DNA from 2 places in the Microbacterium sp. SLBN-111 genome. Region 2 is predicted to be linked to the other one. Evidence: predicted binding sites of a transcription regulator. Region 2 holds the regulator's gene; the other holds the start of a gene.
The links. The regulator HspR, encoded in region 2, represses chaperone genes until heat shock. The targets are predictions, from matches to a motif close to AAGTTGAGTCNNNNNGACTCAACTT.
Positions count from the first base shown of each region.

Region 1 (7,364 bases), 1.2 Mb from region 2:
TCCAGGGGGTGATGTGTGAAGGTGCCGTCGAGTCCGGCGCGGGCGGCGTTGGCCTCGAGCGCTCGCTCGCCGGTGAGGGCGTCCTGGTGGACCCGGATGCCACGCGCCCCGGTCGCGGCAGCGGCGAGCGTCAGGGCGCCGTACGCGTCATCGATGACGACGAGGCCGCCCTCGGGCGCATCGGCCCGGGCGGCCTCGGATTCGTCGAGGATCAGGCGGTCGGCGGCATCCACCGCGACGAGGTCCGGACCCTCCAGGTCGGGCCAGCGGCGGAGGTCGTCGAACGAGAAGGGCACCGAGTGGGGGATCAGCGGGTGCCGAAGTGGAACGGCAGCGCGAGGGAGGCGGCGACCAGCAGGATGCCGAGGGCGAAGAACAGCGCGGGCGCGGCGAGCGAGAACGACAGGCCGGTGAGCAGCATGCCGCCGACGAACAGGATGAGCGAGACGATGAACATGGGGATCCCTTCGGTCGGTCCAGGTTATCGTGCCGCGTCGGACGCCCGGTCCGCCGTGCCGGTCGTCTCGCGCAGCGCGGCGTGCGTCCAGAGGGTGCTGCCGGCCACCGCGGCGGGCATCACGGCGACCGCTCCGAGCGGAACGAGGAAGCACAGCTGCGTCGCGACGCCGAAGCCGAGCGCCCGCGCCCGGTTGTCGCGCAGCACGGCGCGACGGGCGCGGCGGTCGAACCCGCGGGCGGAGAGGGCGCGCGAGGTCAGTTCGTCGGCGAGGAGCCAGCCGGTGAGCAGCAGGCCGACGAGGAAGCCGAGGACGCCGCCGACGAAGGGGATGAGGCCGAGGAGCCACGCGGCCAGCGCAGCCAACGCCCCGCGGAAGATGAGGCGCACAGCATCGCCGGCGGCGCGCCAGAAGCCGTAGTCGGCATCCGGGATCCGTCCGGTGGCGGTGAGCTCGGTGGCGCGCCAGATCCGGTCGTAGAACGGCTCGCCGACGGCGAGGGTCACCGCGGTGAAGGACACGATCGCGAGGAACGCAGCCGCGCCGAACGAGGCGACGACGATCGCGGTGCGCAGGACGGTGGCCCACAGCGGGTCCCACGTGTTCGCGAAGGGGGTCCAGTCGTCCACGACCTCGCCGAGGAGGACGCCCCAGCCGACGAGCGCCGCACCGAGGACGAGGGCCACGAGGAACCCGGGGATGAGGCCGAGCGCCATCGCCCCGGGGGAGCTTCGCCACTGGCCGAGGCCGCGGAGGAGCATCCGGGCGCCCTGGAGGAACTCGCGCATCCGGGCATTCTTGCAGAGCGCCGCGGTCGCGACGTCGGGGGTGGCTGTCAGGATGCCGCTATGCGCATCCGCACCACGTCGACGCAGCGCACCTACCGATACGTGCGTCTGACCATCCTCGCCGCGACGCTGCTCGTCGCCGTCGCGGTGACGGTGGAGGAGATCGTCGGGGGATCGCTGCCGTCGCTGAGCGCGGCGTACTACACGCCGGCGGGGCCGGTGTTCGTCGCGAGCCTCTTCGTCGTCGCGGCGGCGTTCGTCGCGCTGTCCGGACACAGCGTCGAACAGGGGCTGCTCGATGTCGCCGCTGTGCTGGCGCTCGTCATCTCCGTCGTGCCGACGACGGTGGAGGCCGAGGTGTGCGGCGCTGCCGTCCGCTGTGTTCCGCCCGCCGTGCTTCCCGCCGTCTTCAACAACGGCGTGAGCGTGGCATTCGTGGTCCTCGTCGGGGTGGTTGCGGGGGTGGTGCTGTCGATCGTGCAGGGGACGATGTCGCGCGGGGTCGCGGTGACCGCGGCGGCGGTGGTCGTGGTGGTCCTCGGATTCGGGACGTGGGCGCTCGTCGCTCGCGACGCGTTCCTCCTCTTCGCGCACAACGCGGCGGCGGTGGGCTTCTTCCTTCTCATCGGTGCCGTGGCCGCGATCGCCGCGTGGCGTCCGCAACGGGCACCGGAGCGGTTCCGCCCCGCGTATGCGGCGGTGGCGATCGGCATCCTGGTCGCCCTCGTCGGACTCGCGGCCACCCTCGTGCTGGCCGTCGGGGGAGTGGACGTCACCCGCCCGGTGCCGTGGGTGTTCCTCGGTGAGGCAGCGGCTCTCGTGCTGTTCGCGGTGTTCTGGCTGCTGCAGACCGTGGAGCTGTGGAACGAGCCGGATCCGCGGCTTCTCGCCTGATCCGTTCGCCGGGAATATCCTCGGAGCCCTCCCGTTGAACTTGATACGCAGCCACTCAAGTAAGAAACTTGAGTCGACTCCACTCACGTATCACAGGAGACGGAATTGCCCGAAGATGTCACCCCCGGCGCCGGGGACAACGGCGCCCAGTCGTTCGACGAGTTCCTCGCGCGTTACCTCGCCGGTGAGCGGGCGCGCGCCGAGCGTTCGATCGACCTCAGCCGGTTCCTGAGCGCCCGCACCCAGGAGGCTCTGCAGGAGGCCGGCCGCTACGCGCTCGGCCGCGGCCAGCGCGAACTCGACGCGCTGCACGTCTTGCACGTCCTCGTCGGACAGGCGCCCGCACGCGACGCCGTCGCGCGTCTCGGCGCCGACCCCGCCGCGATCGCCCGCGCCGCCGAGAGCCGCCTTCCGGCCGCCGGTCCCGCCGCGGACGTCGACGGTGCCGTCGTGGCGGGATCGGTCCAGCGCGCGCTGTTCCACGCGTTCCAGGTCGCCCGCGCCGCCGGGTCGACCTACGTCGACCCCGACCACCTGTTCTTCGCTCTCGTCCTCGCGCAGGACGCCCCCGCCGGGCAGATCCTCGCGCAGGCCGGTGTCACCGCCGAGGCTCTGACCCAGGGCGTGCGCGAGACCGTCGTCGGCGGCGAGCAGGCCACGGCGCCCGAGGAGACGGCATCCACGACCCCGAATCTCGACCGGTTCGGCACCGACCTCACCGCGCTCGCCGCGTCCGGCCGCCTCGACCCGGTGATCGGCCGCGCCGACGAGATCGAGCAGACCATCGAGATCCTGAGCCGTCGCACGAAGAACAACCCCGTGCTGATCGGTGAGGCCGGCGTCGGAAAGACCGCCGTCGTCGAGGGACTCGCCCGCGCGATCGTCGAGGGCGCCGTGCCCGAGCAGCTGCGCGACACCCGCGTCGTCTCGATCGACCTCGCCGCGATGCTCTCCGGCGCCCGCTACCGCGGCGACTTCGAGGAGCGTCTGACTCAGACGATGGACGAGATCGCCGCACAGTCCGGCAAGCTCGTCGTCTTCATCGACGAGGTGCACACCATCGTGGGCGCCGGTGCCGGTGGCGAAGGCGCGATGGATGCCGGAAACATCCTCAAGCCGCGGCTGGCCCGGGGCGAGCTGCACCTCATCGGTGCCACGACGCTGAAGGAGTACCGCACGATCGAGAAGGACCCCGCCCTCGAGCGGCGTCTGCAGCCCGTGCGCGTCGGCGAGCCGTCGCTCACCAATGCCGTCGAGATCCTGCGGGGCCTGCGCTCGGCGTACGAGGAGCACCACTCCGTCACCTACACCGACGACGCGCTGCGCGCCGCGGTGGAGCTGAGCGACCGGTACCTCCCCGACCGTGTGCTGCCGGACAAGGCGATCGACCTCATCGACCAGGCCGGCGCGCGTCTGCGCCTGCGCCTCGGCGTCGCGGTCGACACGACGGCCCTCGTCGAGCGGCTGGCCGTCCTGGAAGCCGACAAGAACGCCGCCGTCTCGGCCGAGCACTACGAGGAGGCCTCGCGCATCCGCGACGAGATCACCGCGGTGCAGGAGCGCCTGGCGACGGCGACGTCCGCCCCCCGTCCCGATGCGGTGGTCGACGAGCCCGAGATCGCCGCGGTGATCAGCCGGTCCACCGGCATCCCCGTGTCGCGTCTGACCGCCACCGAGCGCGGCCGCCTGTCGCACCTGGAGGACGACCTGCACGGCCGGGTCATCGGACAGGATGCCGCGGTCACCGCGGTCGCCAAGGCCGTGCGCCGCAACCGCACCGGGCTCGGCGACGAGCGTCGGCCGGTCGGATCGTTCCTGTTCCTCGGACCCACGGGCGTGGGCAAGACCGAGCTGGCGAAGGCGTTGGCAGGGTCCCTTTTCGACGACGATTCCGCCGTGATCCGCTTCGACATGAGCGAGTTCGGCGAACGGCACACCGTGTCGCGCCTCATCGGTGCCCCTCCCGGATACGTCGGCTACGACGAGGCCGGACAGCTCACCGAGCGCGTGCGCCGGAACCCCTACTCCGTCGTGCTGTTCGACGAGATCGAGAAGGCCCACCCCGACGTCTTCACGCTGCTGCTGCAGGTGCTCGACGACGGACGCCTGACCGACGGCCAGGGGCGCACGGTCGACTTCCGCAACACCGTCATCGTGATGACCTCGAACCTGGGCAGCGAGTACCTGGCATCCCGTTCGGGAGCCATCGGGTTCACCACGACCGGACGCGACTTCGCCGACGACGACCTGCGCGACCGCGTCATGGGCAAGCTCCGCGAGGCGATGCGGCCCGAGTTCCTCAACCGCATCGACGACATCGTGATGTTCCGCAAGCTCGAGAAGGAGCAGCTGCGCGACATCGTCCGGCTGCTGCTGGAGCGCACGTCGAAGCGCCTCGCGTCGCGCGAGGTGTCGCTCGAGGTGACGGATGCCGCCGTCGACCGCCTCGCCGAGGTCGGGTACGAGCCCGAGTATGGGGCGCGGCCGCTGCGCCGGGTCATCCAGCGCGAGATCGACGACCGCATCGCCGACCTGTTCGTCGCGGGAGAGCTCGTCGACGGGGGAGCCGTGACCGTGGATGCCACGGACGCCGGGTTCGTCGTGCGGGCCGCCATGGAGGTGCTCGCCGCGTAAGTCGCGGCGTCAGGCCCTCGGGACCTTCGGGTCCCGGGGGCCTTTCGCTGTGTCGGGGCGCCGTAGGGTGCGGGCCTGGCACGCTCAGCAGCGACGCGAGTGCATGTCCCACTTTTGGCTGCCGCGGGGCCGTCCAGGCAGCCAAAAGTGGGACATGCTGCGCCAGAGACGGGACGCGCTGTGATGATGCCACTCTGCCCCTGCCGCAATGTCGGTGGGGCAGGGCAGAGTAGAGGCATGAGTCGTATCGGCACGATCTTCAGCCCGTACCCCCATCCCCCCGAAGAGCTCCGCGAGGCGGCGCGCGTCGCCGAGGGCGAGGGCGTCCCCGAGTTGTGGCTGTGGGAGGACTGCTTCCGCTCGTCCGCGTGGGCCGCCGCGACCGCGGCGCTCGCCGCCACCGACCACCTCCGCGTGGGCGTCGGCATCGCGCCGTTCCCCCTCCGCAACGTCGCGGCGTCGGCGATGGAGGTCGCGACCATCGAGCGCATGTTCCCGGAGCGACTCCTCCCCGGTTTCGGTCACGGCGTGCAGGACTGGATGCGGCAGATCGGCGCCAAGGCCGCCTCGCCGCTCACGCTCATGCAGGAGCAGCTGCCCGCGTTGCGCAGCCTCCTCGCCGGCGACACCGTGACGACCGAGGGGCGGTACGTGAAGCTGCGCGACGTGTCGCTGGACTGGCCGCCCGTCGTCGCGCCGCGGGTTTACGCGGCGGCGGAAGGTCCGAAGACGCTCCACCTCGCGGGTGCGGTGGCCGACGGCGTGATCCTCGACAGCCGCCACACCGTGGAAGAGGTCGCCGAAGCCGTCCGCACGGTCCATGCCGGCTGGGTGGAGGCCGGTCGGGAGGGTAAGCCCGACGTCGTGGCGTACGTCCTGACCGCGTTCGGGCCGGGCGCGTCCGACCGCGTGGGCGCGGTGCTGAAGGACCGACCGGATGCCGCCGACCGGGCGCTCGCGGGATCCGTCGGCGACATCGCCGAGGGCGTCGCGCGGTTCCAGGCCGTCGGCGTCGACGATGTCGTGCTGCTGCCCACCGACGACGTCGATCTGCACGTGTTCTTCTCGGCCGTCGGCCAGGTCGCCGCCGAGATCCCCTCCGCCGGGGGCGTCTCGTGAGTCGGGGCGTCGTCTCCATCGGCTTCGCCGGCACGCTCGGTCCCGACGCGGTCGCCGAGATCGCCCCGTCGGTCGAGGCAGCCGGGTTCCACACGCTGTGGATCAACGACACCCCCGACGGCGATGCGCTCGCGGCGCTCGCCGCGGCCGCCCGGGTCACTCGGACGCTCCACCTCGCGACGGGCGTCGTGCCCGTGGACCGGCGGCCCGCCGCGCAGATCGCCGCCGAGGTGGCATCCCTCGCTCTTCCGCTCGATCGCCTGACGCTGGGCATCGGCTCGGGCATCGCGAAGGAGGGGGCGCTCGCCCGCGTGGGCGAGGCGATCGACGTCCTGCACGATGCGGGGATCCCGCGCGTGCTCGTCGGCGCGCTCGGGCCGCGGATGCGGCGGCTCGCCGTCGAGCGCGCCGAGGGCGTCCTGCTGAACTGGGTGCCGCCGATCGAGGCGGCCGAGCAGGCCGCGGCCCTGCGCGAACTCGCGCCCGACACCCATGTCGCCGTCTACGTGCGCACCGCGATCGTCGACGCCGCGCGCGCGAGGCTCGACGCCGAGACCGCGCGGTACGCCTCGTTCCCGAACTACGCCGCGAACTTCGCCCGGATGGGGGTGGATGCCGCTGACACGACGATCCGCGATGTCACCGATCTCGGCCCCGCGCTCGAGGCGTACACCGCCGGGGTGGACGAAGTGGTGCTGCGCGCGATCGTCCCGGAGGACACCGTCGCGGAGTACGTCGAGTTCGTGCGGCGCACCGGTCCGACGCCGCTCTGACCCGACCCGGGGGCCGTCGCCGGATGGCAGACTGACCGGATGCCACGACGTCGAGGTGCCCCGGTCCGTTCCGTCGCGCGCGGCGCGCTGGCCCTGCTGCTGGTCGCCGCGGGGATCAGCCACGTCACGTGGGGTCGCCGCGGGTACCGGATCGTCGTCCCGGACTGGGCGACGAAGATGCTGCACACGGACAAGGACGCCATCGTCGTGGCATCCGGGGCCGCCGAGGTGCTCCTCGGGGTCGGGCTGGTCGCGCTGCCCCGCGAGCGTCGCCGGGTCGGGGCCGCCGTCGCGGCGTTCCTCGTCGCCGTCTTCCCCGGCAACGTGCACCAGTGGCGCACCGGCCGCTCCGCTCCGGGGCTGAGCACGGACCGCGCGCGCTTCGCGCGGCTGTTCCTGCAGGCGCCGCTCGTGGCCTGGGCGTGGTGGTCGACGCGGGAGTGACCCCGGGCCTCCCGGGTTTGGGGCGTCATCCGCGGTTTGGGGCGTAAATCGCGCGCCCCAAACCGCGAAATGCGCCCCAAACGGCGGTGTTCCCCGCGCCGCGGCCCGGGCTACGCGGCGTCGCCGAGTTCCAGGATGCCGCGGTCGAACGCGGCACGAGCGAGCACCTTGTAGCCGTGGTCGGGGAAGAACACCGTGAGCCGGTCGGCCTCGACGGCCATCACCGTCCCGGTTCCCCACTCGTGGTGGTCGAC
Region 1 covers NZ_JBMGQH010000001.1:2,721,069-2,728,432, forward strand. Annotated here, with positions in the region: gene RKD05_RS12595 (class I SAM-dependent methyltransferase) at 1-296, opposite strand, end outside; gene RKD05_RS12600 (hypothetical protein) at 308-457, opposite strand; gene RKD05_RS12605 (EI24 domain-containing protein) at 482-1,246, opposite strand; gene RKD05_RS12610 (hypothetical protein) at 1,307-2,140, shown strand; gene RKD05_RS12615 (ATP-dependent Clp protease ATP-binding subunit) at 2,246-4,774, shown strand; gene RKD05_RS12620 (LLM class flavin-dependent oxidoreductase) at 5,012-5,893, shown strand; gene RKD05_RS12625 (LLM class flavin-dependent oxidoreductase) at 5,890-6,666, shown strand; gene RKD05_RS12630 (DoxX family protein) at 6,706-7,110, shown strand; gene RKD05_RS12635 (RecQ family ATP-dependent DNA helicase) at 7,221-7,364, opposite strand, start outside.
Region 1: RKD05_RS12615 (ATP-dependent Clp protease ATP-binding subunit) is a predicted target of HspR. The motif match lies at 2,206-2,230, and genes of this name have one in related genera.

Region 2 (7,364 bases):
CGAGAGCGACGATCCGCAGCTCCGGCGCCGGGTCGAGCACGACCGCGAGCAGCTCGATGCCGTCCGCGCGTCCGTCGATCCAGCGGCGGGAGCGGAGCTCCCACAGCGCGTCGCGGCGCACACTCGAGTCGTCGTCGATGAGGCTGGCGAACACTCGGTCGCGTCGCGCGGCCGGGCTCGCCCCGACCGTCATGTCGAGCAGGTGCACGGCGGCGTCGATCAGCGCCCACTCGCGCGCGGAGATCTGGGCGCGCGTCCGGCCGCCGACCCGGAGCGCGGAGCCGTCGCCGAACGCGATGTCGGCCGCGGCATCCGCGGGCTCGTCGGCGCGGCGGACCGTCACGCGGCGCCCGAGGGCGTGGGACAACTGGTCGACGATCTGCGGCTGGTGCATCGTGCGGCTCCTCACGTGCGGTCCGGGGTGGGTACGGCCCACGCTACGGACGCCCCCGCCGGCGCGCGTGGCCCTGCCGCACCCACGCTGGAAGGACGACGGCGCGCCCCGGGTGGGAGCGCGCCGTCGTATGCGGAGAGCCGACTTACTCCTGGATGAACGCCAGGATGTCGGGGTTGATCACGTCGGCGTGCGTCGTGAGCATGCCGTGCGGGTAGCCCTCGTAGATCTTGAGGGTCGAGTTCTGCAGCAGCTCGTGCTGCCGGAGGGCGGCGGCCTTGTACGGCACGACCTGGTCGTCGTCGCCCTGGAGCACGAGCACCGGGACCGTGATGGCCTTGAGGTCTTCGGTCTGGTCGGTCTCGGAGAACGCCTTGATGCCGAGGTAGTGCGCCTGCGCGCTGCCGGTCATGCCCTGGCGCCACCAGTTGTCGATGACGGGCTGCGAGGGGGTGACGCCCTCGCGGTTGAAGCCGTAGAAGGGGCCGGATGCCACGGCCTCGAAGAACTCCGCGCGGTTGGCGGCGAGCGCTTCGCGGAAGCCGTCGAACACCGACAGCGGGGTGCCCTCGGGGTTCGTGTCGCTCTGCAGCATGATCGGCGGCACGGCGGCGACGAGCACGGCCTTGGCGACGCGACCCTGCGGCTGGCCGTACTGCGCGACGTAGCGGGCGACCTGGCCGCCACCGGTCGAGTGACCGATGTGGATGGCGTTGTGCAGGTCGAGGTGCTCGACGACGGCGCTGACGTCGCTGGCGTAGTGGTCCATGTCGTGGCCGGTGCCGATCTGCGACGAACGGCCGTGACCGCGGCGGTCGGAGGCGATGACGCGGTAGCCCTTGTCGAGGAAGTACAGCAGCTGCGCGTCCCAGTCGTCGGACGACAGCGGCCATCCGTGGTGGAAGACGATGGGCTGGGCGTCGGTGCTGCCCCAGTCCTTGTAGAAGATCTCGGCGCCGTCGGTCGTGGTCACAAATGGCATGTCAGCCTCCGCTCGGATGTTCGACGAGCGCCCTCGGTTGAACTCGCCGGGCGTGTTCCGGGGCGTCGCCGGTGAACATGCCTCACTGTAAGCGGGGGTGGGGACACCGGCATCCGACAATCGTCCGAGAATCGTCCGACCCGAGGCGAGACGTAGACTTCCCTCTGTTTCGGAGAAAGGTCTGCGATGCCCGAGGAAGCACCCCCACCGCCGGAGCAGTATCCGGCGATGGCGGCGGCGATGCGGGAGTTCATGGCGCGGGCGGTGCTGTTCCAGGATGCCGTCGCCCGGTCGGTCGGCCTGAACAGCAGCGATCTGCAGGCCGTGGGTCTGCTGTTGAGCGAAGGTCCCGCGACGCCCGGCGAGCTGGCGGCGCGCACCGGGCTCACGCACGGAGGCGCGATCACCGGCCTCATCGACCGCCTCGAGCGGGCCGGCTACGTCACGCGCACGCGCGACCCCGACGACGGACGCAAGGTGCGGGTCGTCGCCGACGCGCGGCGCGTGTTCGCCGATGTCGGTCCCGTGTACGCGCGTGTCGGGGCGCGGTGGGACGCGTTCCTCGACACACTCACGCCCGACGAGATCGCGGTCGGCACGCGGATCCTCGAAGCCGCGGCCGAGGTCAACCGGGTCGAGATCGAGCTGCTGCGTTCGTCGCGCGGCGCCGACGCGGACTGACCGCGGTCCTAGCGACGGGCGCCGGTCACCGGGTGCGGCGTCCACGCGTAGAGCCGCGCGCTCGCGAGCGCCAGCCAGCCCCACGCGGCGAGGACGGCGATCCACAGCAGCGCCACGCCGACCGGCGACTGCGCGAGCGCGGCCCCCGCGACGAACCCGACCAGGACGAGCACGCCGAGCACGACCGACAGCCGCGCGCGCCCCGAGACCTGCTCTGCGCGACACCAGGCGGCGTACGCGAAAGCGGCGGCACCGATCGCGACGAAACCGAGCGCGCCGAAGAGCAGGTGCAGGATGCCGCTGACCGAGGCGCCCGGCTCGGACCCGGGCGGGAACCCGGCGACCGGGTCGGGCGGGAAGATCCCGCTCAGCACGAGGCCGACGCCGTACACGCCGACGAGGACTCCGATCGCCAGCCCGCGCCCGCTCCGGATGAGGCGCAGGATGCCGTACGCCGCCGCGAGCACCATGAGCCCGGACAGGATGACATTGGCGCGCTGCAGCCACCCGAGGTCGCCGAGCATGAGGAGCGAGAGTGCGTGCTTGCTGAGGTCGAATCCCGGCCGCGTGAGCGCGAGCACGAGTCCGACGACGACGTAGAACGGCCCGGCGACGACGCCCCAGCCCAAGAGGCTGCGGGTCACGGCCGAAGCCGTGTCGATCTGCGGCCGACTCATATTCTCTCGCATACAGAGAGATTATGGGAGGGGTCGGCTGGGGTCAACGCCGCGGGCGGCCGGCCCGCGCGACCTCAGCGATCCGCGCAGCCTCAGGGCCCGGCATCCATCCGAACCGACATTGCGCGGATCACTGACCCGGCGCCACGCCGCGCGGCCACGCGCGAACCACTGACCCGAGCCGGGCCGCAGCCGCACGCGCAGACGCGAGGCGCGTCAGTCCTCGTCGGGGTCGAGCAGCCCGCCCGGGCGCCACAGCACGACGTCGGTCGCGCGGCGAACGCGGGCACCGTGGCGCAGCGTCACGACCGAGCCGGTGGCTCCGGCGGCGAACACGCGCGCGCCGGGGCGCGCCTGGCGCTCCGCCATGAGCTGCCGCTCCAGGTCGCTGACGCGGCGGGCGAGTTCGTGCACGCGCTCCTCGAGGGCGAGGAGCCGCGCGATCGCGGGAAGACTCATGCCCTCGCTCGACAGCCGCGCCACCTCGCGCAGCTGCTGCACGTGGCGGCTCGAATACCGCCGCGATCCGCCCTGCGTACGGGCGGGCACGACGAGGCCGAGGCGGTCGTACTGCCGCAGCGTCTGTGGGTGCATGTTCGACAGCTCGGCGGCCACGGCGATCGCGAAGATCGGCGCGTCCTCATCGATTTCCTTGTCGGACACGGCCTCTCCTCTCTCGTCGATCGCCTGCTCCTGGCATCCGATTGTGGCGGATGCCAGGAGTCCAGCGTTACTGCCGCGCCTTGGCCATCAGGTCGGCGCGGGGATTCTCTTTCGGTTCGAGCGCGTGGAAGCGCTCGAGGGCCTCGCGGGCGTCGTCGTCGAGGTGGCTGGGAACGGCCACCTGGACCTCGGCCAGCAGGTCACCGGTGCCCTTGGACGAGTGGATGCCACGCTCCTTGACGCGCAGCACCCGCCCGGACGGGGTGCCCGGGGCGACACGCAGTCGCACGGGGTCTCCGCCGAGGGTCGGCACCTCGATCGTCGCGCCGAGGGCCGCCTCGGTGAAGGTCACGGGGACCGTCAGCCGGAGGTTCAGCCCGTCGCGGGTGAACACCGGGTGAGGCCGGACCGCGACCGTCACGACGATGTCGCCGTTCTCTCCGCCGTCCGGGGACGGACGACCGCGACCGCGCAGCCGGATCTTCTGGCCGTCGGCAACTCCCGCGGGGATCTTGACCTTGAACGGCACGCCGTCCTCGCCCTGCAGCGTGATCGTCTCGCCCTTGGCCGCGGTGACGAAGTCGAGCGTCGTCCGGGCCGTGACGTCGGCGCCGCGCTGCGGGCCGCCGAAGCCGCGGAAACCGCCCGACGGCTGCCCGAACCGGCCGGAGCCGAAGCCGCCGCCCTGCTGGTCGAACATCGAGAAGAAGTCGTCGAAACCGCCCGACGCTCCCCCGCGCTGCTGCCCGAACCGGCTGAAGACGTCGTCGAAACCGCCGCCGCCCGCCGTCCCGGGTGCCGAGAAGCGCGCCCCCGAGCCCATGGCCCGGATCTGGTCGTACTCCTCGCGCTGCTCGGGGTCGCTCAGCACGGCGTACGCCTCGCTGATCTCCTTGAACTTGGCCTCGGCCTTCGCGTCACCCGGGTTCGAGTCGGGGTGGTACTGGCGCGCGAGCTTGCGGTACGTCTTCTTGAGATCGGCAGCACTCACGCCCTTGTCGACACCGAGGACCTTGTAGAAGTCCTTGTCGAACCAGTCCTGACTCGCCATGCGTCCTCCTACTCGACCGGCACGGCGACGACGACCTTGGCCGGCCGCAGCTCGACGGAGCCGAGGCGGTAACCCACCTCGACGACCTCGAGCACGGTGGCCTGGGTCACGCCGGGCGTGGGCGCCTGGAAGATCGCCTCGTGGTGCTGCGGGTCGAAGGGCTCGCCGGCCGTGCCGTACGAGACCACGCCGAGCCGCTCGGCCACCGCGCGCACCTTGTCGCCGATCGCGGCGAAGGGGGTGCCCTCGACGAGATCGCCGTGCTTCTCGGCGCGGTCGAGGTCATCCATGACGGGCAGCAGGCCCTTCACGGCCTCGCCCTTCGCGCGCTCGATCTCGCGCTCGCGCTGCTCCTCGGTCCGTCGACGGTAGTTGGCGTACTCCGCCTGCAGGCGCTTGAGGTCGATCAGCAGCGAAGCCTCCTTGTCGGAGGAAGCTCCCTCTGCGGCGGCCTCGGGCGTCTGCTCGGCGCCGAGGATGTCGTCGATCGTGAGGCCCTCGGCATCCGGGGTCTGGTCCGACGGCGCGGGGCCGGAGGTGTTCTCCTCCGGCCCCGTCGTCTCGTCAGGACCGGCGCCCGAGCCCTGGGGCTGTTCGTCGTCCTTGTGTGCCATCAGTTCTGTCGCTTACTTCTTCTCGTCGGTCTCGTCGTCGACCACTTCGGCGTCGATGACGTCTTCCTCGGGGTTCGGCGTCTCACCGTTGCCCGGCTGGCCGACGTTGGGGTCGGCGGGCTGGCCCTGGGCCTGCGACGAGGCGTAGATGGCCTCGCCGAGCTTGCCCTGGCTCGCGTTGAGCTTGTCGAACGCGGTCTTGACCGCGTCGTCGTCCTCACCGGCGAGCGCCGTCTTGAGGGCGTCGACGTCGGCCTGGACGTCGTTCTTGACGTCTTCGGGCAGCTTGTCCTCGTTGTCCTTGATCAGCTTCTCGATCGAGTACGACAGGGTCTCGGCCTGGTTGCGGGTCTCGGCGGACTCGCGGCGCTTCTTGTCTTCCGCCGCGTTCTCCTCGGCCTCGCGGACCATGCGCTCGATGTCCTCCTTGGGCAGCGACGAGCCGCCCGTGATGGTCATCGACTGCTCCTTGCCGGTGCCCTTGTCCTTCGCGGACACGTGCACGATGCCGTTGGCGTCGATGTCGAAGGTGACCTCGACCTGCGGGATGCCACGGGGAGCCGGGGCGATACCGGTGAGCTCGAAGGTGCCCAGCGGCTTGTTGTCGCGGGTGAACTCGCGCTCGCCCTGGAAGACCTGGATCGCGACAGACGGCTGGTTGTCGTCGGCGGTGGTGAAGGTCTCGCTGCGCTTGGTCGGGATGGCCGTGTTGCGCTCGATGAGCTTGGTCATGATGCCACCCTTGGTCTCGATGCCGAGGCTCAGGGGGGTGACGTCGATGAGCAGAACGTCCTTGCGCTCACCCTTGAGGACGCCGGCCTGCAGGGCGGCGCCTACGGCCACGACCTCGTCGGGGTTGACGCCCTTGTTGGCGTCGCGACCGGTCTCCTTCTTCACCAGCTCGGCGACCGCGGGCATGCGGGTCGAGCCGCCGACGAGCACGACGTGCGCGATGTCGTCGACCTTGACGCCGGCCTCACGGATGACGTCCGAGAAGGGCTTGCGGGTGCGGTCGAGGAGGTCCTTGGTGAGGTCCTCGAACTTCGCGCGGGTGAGCGTCTCGGACAGCGACACGGGGCCCGACTCGGTGAGCGAGAGGTAGGGGAGGTTGACGCTCGTCGAGGTCGACGAGGACAGCTCCTTCTTCGCCTGCTCCGCGGCCTCCTTGAGGCGCTGCAGGGCGATCTTGTCGCCCGAGACGTCGACACCGGTCGTGTTCTTGAACTGCGTGATCAGGTAGTCGACGACGCGCTGGTCCCAGTCGTCGCCACCGAGGCGGTTGTCACCGGCGGTGGCGCGCACCTGGATGGTGGAGAAGTCGTCGTCCTTGCCCACCTCGAGGAGGGAGACGTCGAAGGTTCCACCACCGAGGTCGAAGACGAGGATGAGCTCGTCCTCCTTGCCCTTGTCGAGGCCGTACGCGAGCGCGGCGGCGGTGGGCTCGTTGATGATGCGCAGGACGTTCAGGCCCGCGATCTCACCGGCCTCCTTGGTGGCCTGACGCTCGGCGTCGTTGAAGTACGCGGGCACCGTGATGACGGCATCCGTCACGCTGTCGCCCAGGTACTCCTCGGCGTCGCGCTTGAGCTTCTGGAGGATGCGCGCGGAGATCTCCTGCGGCGTCCACTTCTTGCCGTCGACGTCGAACGTCCAGGTCGTGCCCATGTGGCGCTTGACGGACGAAACGGTGCGGTCGACGTTGGTCACGGCCTGGCGCTTCGCGGTCTCGCCGACGAGCACCTCACCGTCCTTGGTGAACGCGACGACCGAGGGGGTCGTGCGGAAGCCCTCGGCGTTGGCGATGACCTTGGGCTCGCCACCCTCGAGCACGCTCACGACGGAGTTGGTCGTCCCGAGGTCGATTCCCACTGCACGTGGCATATGTGTCTCCTTGATCATGAGCCGGGCGGATGCCACGACTCTGGGTTGCTTCTGAAGCCTGCTGCGCGGGTTGAGCCGCGATGACTCAAGGCTAGCGCAGCCCTCTCGGGGCGTCAAGCAGACTTGATATGGATTGGCTCAACTTCTATGGCGGCGTCGACGGCATGCATGTCCCACTATGTGCGGCTGCGGCGCCTCTGAACGGCACAAAGTGGGACACGCTCCCCGGGCGCCGCCCCACCCCCACGCACATGTCCCACAATGTGCAGCCGCAGCGGCCCCACACCGCACAAAGTGGGACACGCTCCGCCTACGCCGGCCGACGCGCGAATCACCCCGCACACCACGACGCCCCCGCGACCGGGCAGGTCGCGAGGGCGTCGAAGGAATGGATGCCGCGGGCTCAGTCGCGATCGTACGA
Region 2 covers NZ_JBMGQH010000001.1:1,570,557-1,577,920, reverse strand. Annotated here, with positions in the region: gene RKD05_RS07420 (helix-turn-helix domain-containing protein) at 1-394, opposite strand, end outside; gene RKD05_RS07415 (alpha/beta fold hydrolase) at 540-1,376, opposite strand; gene RKD05_RS07410 (MarR family winged helix-turn-helix transcriptional regulator) at 1,563-2,057, shown strand; gene RKD05_RS07405 (DUF998 domain-containing protein) at 2,066-2,701, opposite strand; gene RKD05_RS07400 (heat shock protein transcriptional repressor HspR) at 2,951-3,397, opposite strand; gene RKD05_RS07395 (DnaJ C-terminal domain-containing protein) at 3,465-4,448, opposite strand; gene RKD05_RS07390 (nucleotide exchange factor GrpE) at 4,457-5,062, opposite strand; gene dnaK (molecular chaperone DnaK) at 5,075-6,943, opposite strand; gene RKD05_RS07380 (DEAD/DEAH box helicase) at 7,347-7,364, opposite strand, start outside.